DNA from 2 places in the Streptomyces sp. NPDC003248 genome. Region 1 is predicted to be linked to the other one. Evidence: riboswitches for the same ligand, from Rfam matches in the RefSeq annotation. Region 1 holds a riboswitch; the other holds the start of a gene.
What was found. Region 1 has a riboswitch for glycine ahead of gcvT (glycine cleavage system aminomethyltransferase GcvT). Riboswitches for the same ligand answer to the same signal wherever they lie in the genome.

Region 1 (6,786 bases):
AGCAGTGATCGCGCGTCCTCTGGTGTCCGAGCCTCGTACGCGGTACCCGGAACACTGACCGGGCGATGCAGGTTCTCGCCTGCGCCGGGGAAGGACGGCCCCATGACGCGGTGCGGCCCCGGGCGATGGGTGCCTCGGGCGGATATGGGCCGTGCTGCGGGTCGATGCCGCCGTGGGACGGCGGGGGTCAGCCGCGCAGGACGGAGACCGTGCCGTCGCCGTGCGTAGGCAGGAAAGGCCCTGACAGCGCCGAAAGACAAGAAGGCGCAGGTCAGGGCCCCTCCGCTCAGCACTCGATGATGTTCACCGCGAGCCCCCCGCGCGCCGTCTCCTTGTACTTCACGGACATGTCGGCGCCCGTGTCCTTCATCGTCTTGATGACCTTGTCGAGGGACACCTTGTGGGAGCCGTCGCCGCGCAGCGCCATGCGGGCCGCCGTGACCGCCTTCACCGCGGCCATGCCGTTGCGTTCGATGCAGGGGATCTGGACCAGGCCGCCGACCGGGTCGCAGGTCAGGCCGAGGTTGTGCTCCATGCCGATCTCGGCCGCGTTCTCCACCTGCTCCGGGGAGCCGCCGAGGACCTCCGCCAGGGCGCCCGCGGCCATCGAGCAGGCCGACCCGACCTCGCCCTGGCAGCCGACCTCGGCGCCGGAGATGGAGGCGTTCTCCTTGAAGAGCATGCCGATCGCGCCGGCGGCGAGCAGAAAGCGGACGACGCCGTCGTCGTCCGCGCCCGGGACGAAGTCCACGTAGGAGTGGAGGACGGCGGGGATGATGCCGGCGGCGCCGTTCGTGGGGGCGGTGACCACCCGGCCGCCGGCCGCGTTCTCCTCGTTCACCGCCATCGCGTAGAGCGTGATCCACTCCATGGCGTGGGCGTGCGGGTCGCCCTCGGCGCGGAGCTGCCGGGCCGTGACCGCCGCGCGGCGGCGCACCCGCAAGCCGCCCGGCAGGATGCCCTCGCGGGACATGCCGCGCGCCACGCACTCCCGCATCACCCGCCAGATCTCCAGCAGACCCGCGCGGATCTCCTCCTCCGTCCGCCAGGCCCGCTCGTTCTCCAGCATCAGCGAGGAGATCGACAGGCCCGTCTCCTTCGTCAGGCGCAGCAGCTCGTCGCCCGTGCGGAAGGGGTACTTCAGGGGCGTGTCGTCCAGCTTGATGCGGTCCGCGCCCACGGCGTCCTCGTCGACGACGAAACCGCCGCCCACCGAGTAGTACGTCTTCGTCAGCAGTTCCGCGCCCTGCGCGTCGTACGCCCACAGCGTCATGCCGTTCGCGTGGTACGGCAGGGCCGTACGGCGGTGCAGGACCAGGTCGTCGTCGTAGGAGAACGGGATCTCGTGCTCGCCGAGCAGCCGGATCCGGCCCGCCGACCTGATCGACTCCACCCGTTCGTCCGCCGTCTCCACGTCCACCGTGCGCGGCGAGTCGCCCTCCAGGCCGAGGAGGACGGCCTTCGGGGTGCCGTGGCCGTGGCCGGTGGCGCCGAGGGAGCCGTACAGCTCCGTGCGGACGGAGGCGACGGAGGCCAGCAGGTCCTCGTTGCGCAGCCGGCGGGCGAACATGCGCGCCGCGCGCATCGGGCCGACCGTGTGGGAGCTGGACGGGCCGATGCCGATCGAGAACAGGTCGAAGACCGAGACGGCCACGGTGACTCCTCGGGACGGGGGTGGTGCGGGGTCTCCGCATCGGGGTGGTGCGGGCTCGGCGTGCCACCGGGCGCGGGATCGCCGCACCCGCGTGCCACCGGCGCGGGATCGCCGCACCGGGGTGGCGCCGGTCCGGGGCGTCCCGCGCACCCACCTACGAGTGTGCGGGACGCCCCGCCGAGAACCGGGGGACCTACTTGTTCAGACCGGGGTACAGCGGGTGCTTGTCCGCCAGGGCGACGACCCGGGCCTTGAGCGCCTGTGCGTCGTAGGACGGCTTCAGCGCCTGGGCGATCACGTCGGCGACCTCGGCGAAGTCCTCGGCGGTGAAGCCGCGGGTGGCGAGGGCGGGCGTGCCGATCCGCAGGCCGGAGGTGACCATCGGCGGGCGCGGGTCGTTCGGCACCGCGTTGCGGTTGACGGTGATGCCGACCTCGTGCAGACGGTCCTCGGCCTGCTGACCGTCCAGCTCCGACTCGCGCAGGTCGACCAGGAGCAGATGCACGTCGGTGCCGCCGGACAGGACGTTCACCCCGGCCTCGCGGGCGTCGGCGGCCGTCAGGCGCTCGGCGAGGATCTTCGCGCCCTCGACCGTACGGCGCTGGCGCTCCTTGAACTCCTCGCTCGCCGCGACCTTGAAGGACACCGCCTTGGCCGCGATCACGTGCTCCAGGGGACCGCCCTGGAAGCCCGGGAAGACGGAGGAGTTCAGCTTCTTCGCGAACTCCTTCTTCGCGAGGATGATGCCGCCGCGCGGGCCGCCCAGCGTCTTGTGGGTGGTGGAGGTGACGACGTCGGCGTACTCGACGGGGTTCGGGTGCAGGCCCGCCGCGACCAGACCGGCGAAGTGCGCCATGTCCACCCACAGGTACGCCTCGACCTCGTCGGCGATCCGGCGGAACTCGGCGAAGTCCAGCTGCCGCGGGTACGCCGACCAGCCCGCGATGATCACCTTCGGACGGTGCTCCTTGGCCAGCCGCTCGACCTCGGCCATGTCGACCAGGCCGGCCTCGTCCACGTGGTACGCGACCACGTCGAACTGCTTGCCGGAGAAGTTCAGGCGCATCCCGTGGGTCAGGTGACCGCCGTGCGCCAGGTCCAGGCCGAGGATGGTGTCGCCCGGCTGGGCCAGCGCGAACAGGGCGGCCTGGTTGGCGGAGGCGCCCGAGTGGGGCTGCACGTTGGCGTACTCGGCGCCGAACAGCTCCTTGATCCGGTCGATCGCGATCTGCTCGGCGACGTCGACGTGCTCGCAGCCGCCGTAGTAGCGGCGGCCGGGGTAGCCCTCGGCGTACTTGTTGGTCAGGACCGAGCCCTGCGCCTCCATGACCGCGAGCGGAGCGAAGTTCTCCGAGGCGATCATCTCCAGCGTGGACTGCTGGCGGCGCAGCTCGGCGTCGACCGCCGCGGCGATCTCCGGGTCGAGCTCGTGCAGGGGCGTGTTCAGGACAGACATGCGTCTACGACTCCTCAGCCGGCGGTGTAGGCGGTGTACTCGTCGGCGGAGAGCAGTTCTTCCTGCTCGCCCGAGACGCGTACCTTGAACAGCCATCCGCCCTCGAAGGGGGCGGAGTTCACCAGCGCCGGATCGTCGACGACATCCTGGTTGACCTCGACGATCTCGCCGTCGACGGGCGAGTACAGCTCACTGACCGACTTGGTCGACTCCAGCTCGCCGCAGGACTCGCCCGCGGTCACCGAGTCGCCGACCGCCGGGAGCTGCACGAAGACCACGTCGCCGAGCGCGTTGGCCGCGTGCTCCGTGATGCCGACCGTCGAGACGCCGTCCTCGGCGGCCGACAGCCACTCGTGCTCCTTGCTGTAGCGCAGCTGCTGGGGGTTGCTCATGGCCTGAATTCTCCTGTACGCGGGGGAGTGCTGGTGAAGGGGGGACTGCTGAATACGTTCGTGAGCAGCGGAAATGTGCGCAGGGTCACGCGCACCGGCCGTCCCGGCGGCGATCTCTGCCCCCGGGTCTTCGCTTCCGGGGGTCTTTACTTCTGTCGCCGGTAGAACGGCAGCGCCACGACCTCGTACGGTTCGTGGCTGCCCCGGATGTCCACGCCGACACCCGGCGTGCCCGGTGCCGCGTGCGCGGCGTCGACGTACGCCATCGCGATCGGCTTGCCCAGCGTGGGGGAGGGGGCGCCGGAGGTGACCTCGCCGATGGTCTCGCCGCCCGCGACCACCGCGTACCCGGCGCGCGGCACCCGGCGGCCCTCGGCGACCAGGCCGACCAGGACGCGCGGCGGGTCCGTCTCCGCGCGCGAGGCCGCCTCGGCGAGCGCCGCGCGCCCGACGAAGTCGCCCTCCTTGCCGAACTTGACCACCCGGCCGAGGCCGGCGTCGAAGGGGGTCAGCGCGGTCGACAGCTCGTGCCCGTACAGCGGCATGCCGGCCTCCAGGCGCAGCGTGTCCCGGCAGGACAGGCCGCAGGGGACCAGTCCGGCGCCCTCGCCGGCCTTGGTCAGGGCCTGCCACAGCTCCACCGCGTGCTCCGGCTTCACGAACAGCTCGAAGCCGTCCTCGCCGGTGTAGCCGGTGCGGGCGATCAGCGCCGGGACCCCGGCGACGGTGCCGGGCAGTCCGGCGTAGTACTTGAGGCCGTCGAGGTCGGCGTCGGTGAGGGACGCCAGGATGCCCGGCGACCGGGGGCCCTGGACGGCGATCAGGGCGTAGGCGTCCCGGTCGTCGCGGACCTCGGCGTCGAAGCCGGCGGAGCGCTCCTGGAGCGCGTCCAGCACCACCTGCGCGTTCGAGGCGTTCGCGACGACCATGTACTCGGTGTCGGCGAGCCGGTAGACGATCAGGTCGTCGAGGATGCCGCCGTCGGCCCGGCAGATCATCGTGTAGCGGGCGCGGCCGACGCCGACGGACGCGATGTCGCCGACCAGGGCGAAGTTCAGCAGGGCGGCCGCCTGCGGACCGGTGACGGTGATCTCGCCCATGTGCGAGAGGTCGAACAGGCCGGCGCGGGTGCGGACGGCGTGGTGCTCGTCGCGCTCGGAGCCGTAGCGCAGCGGCATGTCCCAGCCGGCGAAGTCGGTCATCGTGGCACCGAGCGAGCGGTGCACGGCGTCGAGCGCGGTACGGCGCTGCCGCGAGGGTTCGGTACTGCTCATCGGACGGTCGTCTCCCAGGGCGAGGGGCCCCGCGCGAGCACAGCCGGGCGCGGGGGAGGGCGAGGAAAGTCCTCCCCATCTGTCATCGGAACCTGAGAGGTTCGCCATGACCGCGGGTGATCGGCGACGATCACGCGGTCCTGACTTGCACCTTGGGTGGGGCCCTGTGGCAGCGGCCCGCTTTTCAGATGTGCCTCGCCCGCGCGGTAACGGGGCCTGAGAGATTCAAGGGAGGGACTTGCTCCTTCGGCGCCCGGACACGGTCCGGGACTCTCCCGCGCGGATTCAAACGGCCGGTATGCAGTTGGCGCGGCCATCATTGCACGCCCGGCCCGCGTCACGGCAGGCCGCATCTGTAACCGGCTTGTGGCGGGACGCGTACGAAACAGGAAGACACCGAGCATTACCTTCTCTTTACGCTCGAAGGGGAGAAGACTTGTCTGACCCCAGGGGAGGACGATGACGGTGAACAGGACCACGGCGTACGCGACGACCTCGGCGATCGCGCTGCCCGCGCAGCCCGCGACCCCGGCCCGGGGGGTGTGCGGTACGGCCCGCGCGTCCGTCGTCCGCGACCTGCGCGACCGCGCCGGCCACAGCCCGCACGGCCTGCTGTTCGGCCCGCGCGACCTGGTCGTCGTCACGGGCCTGCCGGGCAGCGGCAAGTCCACCCTGATGCGGCGCACGGTGAACGGCGTCCGCATCGACTCCCAGGACACCCGCGACCGCTGGGACGCCCGCGTGCCGCGCTTCCTGCCGTACGCGCTCTACCGCCCGCTCGTCCGCGTCGCCCACTACGCCGGGCTGCGCCGCGCCGTGCGCGCCGGCGGGGGCGTCGTGGTGCACGACTGCGGCACGCAGGCCTGGGTGCGCGCCTGGCTGGCCCGCGAGGCTCGCCGACGTGGCGGCACCCTGCACCTGCTGATGCTCGACGTCACCCCCGGCACCGCCCTGGAGGGCCAGCGCGAGCGCGGCCGGGGCGTCTCCCGCTACGCCTTCCTGCGCCACCGCCGGGCCGCCTCCCGCCTCCTGCGCTCCGTCGAGCGGGGCCGCCTCCCCGAGGGCTGCGGCTCGGCGATCCTCCTCGACCGCCCCGCGGCGGACGCCCTCCGCCGCATCGCCTTCACCGGCTGATCCGCTCGTCCTCGCCCTCCCCGCCCTCCCTTCCCCGACGGCGGACCCCGGCAGACCGCACCCCCGGCCCCGGCGCCCCGGCCGCACGGGGCGGCCGTCGGCACGGGGCGTCGGAGGGGTGCTCGGGTGGCGTGCGGGTGGCGGGGGGACTCGCTCTTCCGTCTTGGCCGGCCTCGCCGGGGCGGTCGGGTGGGGCGGCCGCCCGCGCAGGCGCCCGGGTCCCGCGCGGGTGGCGCGGGGACCCACTCCCGCTTCGGTCGGCCCCCGCCGGTCGGGAGCCGCAGGCTCGGGCCGTGGCCGAGGGAAGCCTCCGGGTGCCGCGCCGCGGGCTGTGGCTGAGGGGGCGCGCCCTTCCGTACCGCGCCAAGGGCTGTGGCCGAGGGGGCGTCCTTCCGTACCGCGCCGAGGGGGCGTCCCTTCCGTACCGTGCCGCGGGCAGTGGCCGGCGGTGCTGTTCGGGGGCGGTGGCCGGGGGTGCCCTTCGGGGAGCGTGCCGTGGGCTGTGGGGCCGGTTGCCGGTACCCGCTAGCCTTTCAGCTCCAGCAGCGGTTCCCAGCAGGCGGTAGACAGATGGATTTCCCCCCGGCGGACTTCCCGGCGGACCACTTCGCGGACTTCCCGGCACAGTCGCACCCCCCGTCGCACGGCGGATGGCCCAGCAACGAGCTGGAGGAGGTGCTCTCGGCCTCCCTCGGCGTGCCGGAGGCCGGCGGGCGGATCGTGGAGGTGCTCGGCCGCAGCTTCGTGTGGATCCCGCTGCCCAGCGGCGGCGGCCCGCACAGCGGCCCCCTCGACCTGCCCACGCTGGAACTCCACGGCCAGGCCTTCGTGCCCGTCTTCAGCTCGGAGGAGCAGTTCCGCCAGGTCGTCGGCTCG
Region 2 (6,786 bases), on a different contig from region 1:
GGCCGGCGGGACGGTCCGCGCGCTGGAGGGGCGCCCGGGGCGTGCCCGGTGTGTCATGTGCCGGTGGCCCGTGAGAGCGGCGCACGGCCCCCGCTCCGCGCATTCGGCTAGCCTTTCCCCGCAGTGGGGTGCGGGAAACCGCTCCTTGGGTGATTATCACTCGGCGTGGCGAGTGTGGCGATCGTTGACGCACCCCTGGTGACTGCCTACCGTCGAGAAGGCAGGTCAAGGACGGAGGTCGGCGTGGGAAGCAGCGGCGACGGTACGGCTGGGGGTGCCCCCGGATTCGGTGTCGGGGGGAGCGGTCCGTACCCTTCCCCGAGTTCTCGGCTGCGCTCGGGCAGGGGGTACCCCGCGCACAGCGGCGGGGCCGACCTGGCTCCCCAGCGACCGGCTGCCGTGCCGAGCGGCGGAGGGACGGCGTCCATGGCGTCCGAGCAGATCGGCTACCGGGGCCCGACGGCGTGTGCGGCCGCCGGCATCACCTATCGACAACTGGACTACTGGGCGCGCACCGGGCTCGTCGAGCCGAGCGTGCGGCCCGCGCACGGGTCCGGCACGCAGCGTTTGTACAGCTTCCGGGACGTCGTCGTCCTGAAGATCGTCAAGCGGTTCCTCGACACCGGTGTCTCACTTCAGAACATCCGCACCGCCGTCCAGCACCTGCGTGAGCGCGGGTTTCGCGACCTGGAGCGCATGACGCTGATGAGCGACGGTGCCACGGTCTACGAGTGCACCTCGCCGGACGAGGTGCACGCGCTGCTCCAGGGCGGTCAGGGCATCTTCGGGATCGCGGTGGGCGTGGTGTGGCGGGACGTCGAGAGCGCGTTGTCCCAGCTGCACGGCGAGCGGGTGGACACCGGGGAGACGCTCGTCGGGCACAACCCGGCGGACGAGCTGGCGCGGCGGCGCAACCGGGCGGTCTGAGAGCCGACGTCCGGTGCTCCGGTGCCGTTGTGGGTGCGGTCCGGTGCTGTTGTCAGTGGTGTGGTGCAGCATCGGAGATGTGAGAAACGCGCCCACGATCCTGCATCTCGACATGGATGCCTTCTTCGCCCAGGCGGAGCAGGCGTCCAAGCCGAGTCTGCGCGGGAAGGCCGTCGTCGTGGGCGGGCTGGGGCCGCGCGGGGTGGTGGCGACCGCCTCGTACGAGGCAAGGGTCTTCGGTGTGCACTCGGCGATGCCCATGGCCCAGGCCCGCCGGCTGGCGCCGAACGCCGCCTATCTCACCCCGCGTTTCACGTTCTACCGGTCGATCAGCGACCAGGTGATGGGGTTGCTGCGGTCCCTGTCCCCGTTGGTCGAGCCGCTGAGCCTGGATGAGGCGTTCGTGGACCTGGAGGCCGGGGAGGCGGCCTGGGACAGCGGGTCGGCGCGGCTGGCCGGGGTGCGGCTGCGGGCGGACATCCGTGCGGTCACCGGCCTCACGGGATCGGTGGGACTGGCCGGCTCCAAGATGCTCGCGAAGATCGCCTCGGAGCAGGCCAAGCCCGACGGCCTGGTGCTGATCGAGCCGGGCACGGAGCGGGCGCTGCTCGGGCCGATGCCGGTGCGGACCCTGCCGGGGGTGGGTCCGGCGACCGGTGACCATCTGCGCCGGGCGGGGATCACCACGGTCGACGAGATCGTCGAGGCCGGTGAGGACGAGCTCGTGCGGCTGCTGGGCAAGGCCCACGGGCACGGCCTGTACGCGATGGCGCTGGCGCGGGACGACCGGCCCGTGGTGGCGGAGCGGGAGACCAAGTCGGTGTCGGTCGAGGACACGTACGACGTGGACATCCATGACCGGGTGCGGGTGGAGCTGGAGGTGCAGCGGCTGGCCGACCGGTGTGTGCGCAGGCTGCGGGGGGCCGGGCTGTCGGGGCGGACCATCGTGCTGAAGGTGCGGCGGTACGACTTCTCCACGCTCACCCGGTCCGAGACCCTGCGGGGGCCCACGGACGACCCCGCGGTGGTGCGGGAGGCGGCCGGCCGGCTGCTGGACGCGGTGGACACCACGGGCGGGGTGCGCCTGCTCGGGGTGGGTGTCAGCGGCCTGGCCGACTTCACCCAGGAGGATCTGTTCGCGCAGGTCGCCGAGGCGAGAGCGGAGGGCGTCGAGGAGGAGGTGCCGGACGAGCAGGTGCGCGAGGACGCGGCGCCGGACGGGCACCAGTGGCGTCCGGGGCACGATGTGCGGCATGCCGTACTGGGGCATGGCTGGGTGCAGGGCAGTGGTCTGGGGCGGGTCACCGTGCGGTTCGAGACACCGCAGTCGGAGGTGGGGCGGGTGCGCACGTTCCGGATCGACGACCCGGACCTGGAGCCGGCGGATCCGCTGCCGCTGGTGCGGCGAAGACCGGAGGAGGCCCCGACGGCGGACGGCGCGGTGGGAATCGCGGAAGGCGCGGTGGCGGACGTGGCGGGCGCGGCCGGGGAGGCGGGGCCGACGGGCAGCGTGCCGGCGGTCGAGGCGCCGGCGGTCGAGGTGCCGGGGGAGCGGCGGGGGGCCGTCCGGTGACCGCGGAGAGTTCTTCCGTGGTGGCGCCGGAGCGGTGTGCCGAGGTCCGGACGGTGGTGGAGCGGATCACGGCGTGGGCCCTCGGCCGGAATGACGTCGTCGGGGTGCTGCTGGTCGGGTCATGGGCCCGGGGTGCGGCGCGGCAGGACTCCGATGTCGATCTCGTGGTCCTGACGACCCGGGCCGCCGGGTACGCCGACGACGACGCCTGGCTCCGCGAGCTCGCCCTGGGGGAGGTGGTCCGTGTCGGGGCGTGGGGTCCTGTCACCGAGTGGCGGCAGGTCACCGCCTCCGGGCTGGAGGTCGAGGTGAACATCGGCGCGCCGGACTGGGCGTGCGCGGACCCCGTCGACGCCGGGACCCGGCGGGTCGTGCGGGGCGGCGCACGCGTCCTGCACGACCCCGCCGGGATGCTGGCGCGGCTGCTGCGGGCCTGCGGCTGACCGCGGGGTCAGACGTCGTCCCGGCCGGCCAGGGTGCCGAAGTCGTGGTCCTCCGCCGGGGGAGGGGCGCCCACGTCGAGGCCGTAGTGGTGGTAGAGCTGGAGCTCCTGCTCCGGGGAGAGGTGGCGGCCGACGCCGAAGTCCGGGGCGTCCTTGATCAGCGAGCGGTCGAAGGGGACGCGCAGGGTGCCCTCGACCAGCTCGCTGGGCTCCAGGGGGACGAAGGCGTCCCGGGAGAACAGGCCGGTCCGTATCGCCGCCCACTCGGGCACGCCGGTGGCGTCGTCGAGGTAGACCTCGTCGATCGTGCCGATCTTGGTGCCATGACGGTCGAACGCCTTGCGGCCGATCAGGTTGCGCGGATCGATGTCGGTCTGCACGGGCCCTCCACTTGGTCGCAACTCATCCGTAAGCACTACAAAAGAGCACATCGGTGATGGCGGCCACTCGACAGGGGGCACCGTTGACCTCGCTGATAGTCTGACTACGGCTGCTGACCCCGTGCGGGAGAGTCCTCCGGAGAACACCGGGGGCGCCGAAGGAGCAAATCCTCCCCGGAATCTCTCAGGCCCACGTACCGCACGGACGAGGTCACTCTGGAAAGCAGGGCGGACGATGGTTTCCGCCCTCACCGACGGTGAAAGCCGGGCGTCCACGGGCGGCCGGTGAAGCTCTCAGGTCGAGATGACAGAGGGGGAGGCCGTCCGGGTACCCGTGCCGTGGTGCCCCTCGAAGGTCGCGTCAGACCAGGAGGCCTCCGCAATGACCGCCCATCGCATTCCGCTCTCCGACCTCGAACGGGCGAACCCGTTCGAGCAGCGCCACATCGGGCCCGACCAGGAGGCGCGGGCCAAGATGCTCGCGCAGGTCGGGTACGGCTCGCTGGACGAGCTCACCGCCGCCGCCGTCCCCGATGTGATCAAGAACGCCGACGCGCTGGACCTGCCGGACGCGCGGTCCGAGGCCGAGGTGCTGGCCGAGCTGCGCTCGCTGGCCGACCGCAACCAGGTCCTCGACTCCATGATCGGCCTGGGCTACTACGGGACGTTCACGCCGCCGGTGATCCTGCGCAACGTCATGGAGAACCCGGCCTGGTACACGGCCTACACGCCGTACCAGCCGGAGATCTCCCAGGGGCGGCTCGAGGCGCTGCTGAACTTCCAGACCATGGTCGCCGACCTGACCGGGCTGCCCACGTCCGGTGCCTCGCTGCTCGACGAGGGCACCGCCGCCGCCGAGGCCATGGCGCTCTCCCGCCGCATGGGCAGGAACAAGAAGGGCCTGTTCCTGGTCGACGCGGACGCGCTGCCGCAGACCGTCGCCGTGATCGAGGCGCGGGCCGAGCCGACCGGCGTCGAGGTGGTCGTCGCCGACCTCGGCGACGGGATCCCGGCCGAGGTCGCCGAGCGCGAGATCAACGGCGTGCTCCTCCAGTACCCGGGTGCCTCCGGCGCCGTACGCGACATCAGGCCGGTCGTCGAGCAGGCCCACGCGCTGGGCGCGCTCGTCACCGTCGCCGCCGACCTGCTCGCGCTGGCGCTGCTGACGTCTCCCGGTGAGCTGGGCGCGGACATCGCGGTCGGCACGACGCAGCGGTTCGGTGTGCCGATGGGCTTCGGCGGGCCGCACGCCGGCTACATGGCCGTCCACGAGAAGTTCGCGCGCAGCCTGCCCGGCCGGCTCGTCGGCGTGTCCGTGGACGCGGACGGGAACAAGGCCTACCGGCTGGCGCTCCAGACGCGTGAGCAGCACATCCGCCGGGAGAAGGCCACCAGCAACATCTGCACCGCGCAGGTGCTGCTCGCCGTCATGGCCGGGATGTACGCCGTCCACCACGGCCCCGAGGGGCTCAGGACGATCGCGCGGCGCACCCACCGGTACGCCTCCGTCCTCGCCGGCGGCCTGAGGGCCGGCGGTGTCGAGGTCGTGCACGGCTCGTTCTTCGACACGCTGACCGTGCGGGTGCCCGGCCGGGCCGCCGAGGTCGTCGCCGCCGCGCGCGAGAACGGCGTCAACCTGCGCCTCGTCGACGCCGACCAGGTGTCGATCGCCTGCGACGAGACCACCGGGCGGGCCCAGGTGAGTGCCGTCTGGGCCGCCTTCGGGGTCGACGGGGACATCGAGGAACTCGACGCGGCGACCGAGGACGCGGTGCCGGCCGCGCTGCTGCGCACCGACGCGATCCTCACCCACCCCGTCTTCCACAGCCACCGCTCCGAGACCGCGATGCTGCGCTACCTGCGCCGGCTCGCCGACCGGGACTACGCGCTCGACCGCGGCATGATCCCGCTGGGCTCATGCACCATGAAGCTCAACGCGACCACCGAGATGGAGCCGGTCACCTGGCCCGAGTTCGGACAGCTGCACCCGTTCGCGCCCGCCGAGCAGGCGGAGGGCTACCTCACGCTCATCCATGAGCTGGAGGAACGTCTCGCCGAGGTCACCGGGTACGACAAGGTGTCCCTCCAGCCCAACGCCGGGTCGCAGGGCGAGCTGGCCGGTCTGCTCGCCGTACGCGGGTACCACCGGGCCAACGGCGACGAGCAGCGGACCGTGTGCCTCATCCCGTCGTCCGCGCACGGCACCAACGCCGCCAGTGCCGTGATGGCCGGCATGAAGGTCGTCGTGGTGGGCACGGCCGGGGACGGCGAGATCGACGTCGAGGACCTGCGGGCGAAGATCGACAAGCACCGGGACGAGCTCGCGGTCCTGATGATCACGTATCCGTCGACGCACGGCGTGTTCGAGGAGCACGTCGCCGACATCTGCGCCCAGGTGCACGAGGCCGGCGGACAGGTGTACGTCGACGGCGCCAACCTGAACGCGCTCGTCGGACTCGCCAGGCCGGGGCACTTCGGCGGTGACGTCTCGCACCTGAACCTGCACAAGACGTTCTGCATCCCGCACGGCGGCGGCGGCCCCGGCGTCGGGCCGGTGGCGGTGCGCGCGCACCTGGCGCCGTACCTGCCGAACCACCCGCTCCAGCCCGCCGCCGGGCCGGAGACGGGCGTGGGGCCGATCTCGGCCGCGCCCTGGGGCTCCGCGGGCATCCTGCCGATCTCGTGGGCGTACGTGCGGCTCATGGGCGGGGACGGGCTGAAGCGGGCCACGCAGGTGGCGGTGCTGTCCGCCAACTACATCGCCAAGCGGCTGGAGCCGCACTACCCGGTGCTGTACACCGGCCCCGGCGGGCTGGTCGCGCACGAGTGCATCATCGACCTGCGGCCGCTCACCAAGGCGACCGGGGTGAGCGTCGACGACGTGGCCAAGCGGCTCATCGACTACGGGTTCCACGCGCCGACGATGTCGTTCCCGGTGGCCGGCACGCTGATGATCGAGCCGACCGAATCCGAGGACCTGACCGAGCTCGACCGGTTCTGCGAGGCGATGATCGCGATCCGTGCGGAGATCGACAAGGTGGGTTCGGGCCGGTGGCCCGCCGACGACAACCCGCTGCGCCACGCCCCGCACACCGCGGCCGCGCTCGGCGGGGAGTGGGAGCACCCCTACACGCGCGAGGAGGCCGTCTTCCCGGCCGGGGTGTCCGCCGCCGACAAGTACTGGCCGCCGGTGCGCCGCATCGACCAGGCCTTCGGCGACCGGAACCTGGTCTGCTCGTGCCCGCCGCTGGACGCGTACGAGGACTGAGCGAGCAGCCGACGGCCGAGGGCCCCGTCCGTGCCGGACGGGGCCCTCGGCCGTGCCGGACGGCACACCTAGGCCGTGGCCAGGGCCACTTCGGTCGACTTGATCAGTGCGACGACGTCGGAGCCGACGAAGAGGCCGAGGTCGGTGGCCGCCTCCCGGGTGATCGCCGCGGTGAGCTCGCCGGCCGCGACGGAG

Region 2: linked by a shared signal. The riboswitch ahead of gcvP (aminomethyl-transferring glycine dehydrogenase) and the one ahead of gcvT (glycine cleavage system aminomethyltransferase GcvT) in region 1 are both predicted to bind glycine.

What each region holds. Positions count from the first base shown of each region.
Region 1 is NZ_JBVHDT010000004.1:74,778-81,563, reverse strand. It holds gene ACZ3KJ_RS12150 (L-serine ammonia-lyase) at 287-1,654, opposite strand; gene glyA (serine hydroxymethyltransferase) at 1,848-3,110, opposite strand; gene gcvH (glycine cleavage system protein GcvH) at 3,125-3,502, opposite strand; gene gcvT (glycine cleavage system aminomethyltransferase GcvT) at 3,649-4,776, opposite strand; glycine riboswitch at 4,846-4,970, opposite strand; glycine riboswitch at 4,971-5,064, opposite strand; gene ACZ3KJ_RS12130 (AAA family ATPase) at 5,236-5,910, shown strand; gene ACZ3KJ_RS12125 (enhanced serine sensitivity protein SseB) at 6,481-6,786, shown strand, end outside.
Region 2 is NZ_JBVHDT010000014.1:189,102-195,887, reverse strand. It holds gene ACZ3KJ_RS28330 (MerR family transcriptional regulator) at 244-927, shown strand; gene ACZ3KJ_RS28325 (DNA polymerase IV) at 1,007-2,500, shown strand; gene ACZ3KJ_RS28320 (nucleotidyltransferase domain-containing protein) at 2,518-2,943, shown strand; gene ACZ3KJ_RS28315 (PRC-barrel domain-containing protein) at 2,952-3,323, opposite strand; glycine riboswitch at 3,438-3,533, shown strand; gene gcvP (aminomethyl-transferring glycine dehydrogenase) at 3,706-6,591, shown strand; gene ACZ3KJ_RS28305 (TOBE domain-containing protein) at 6,660-6,786, opposite strand, start outside.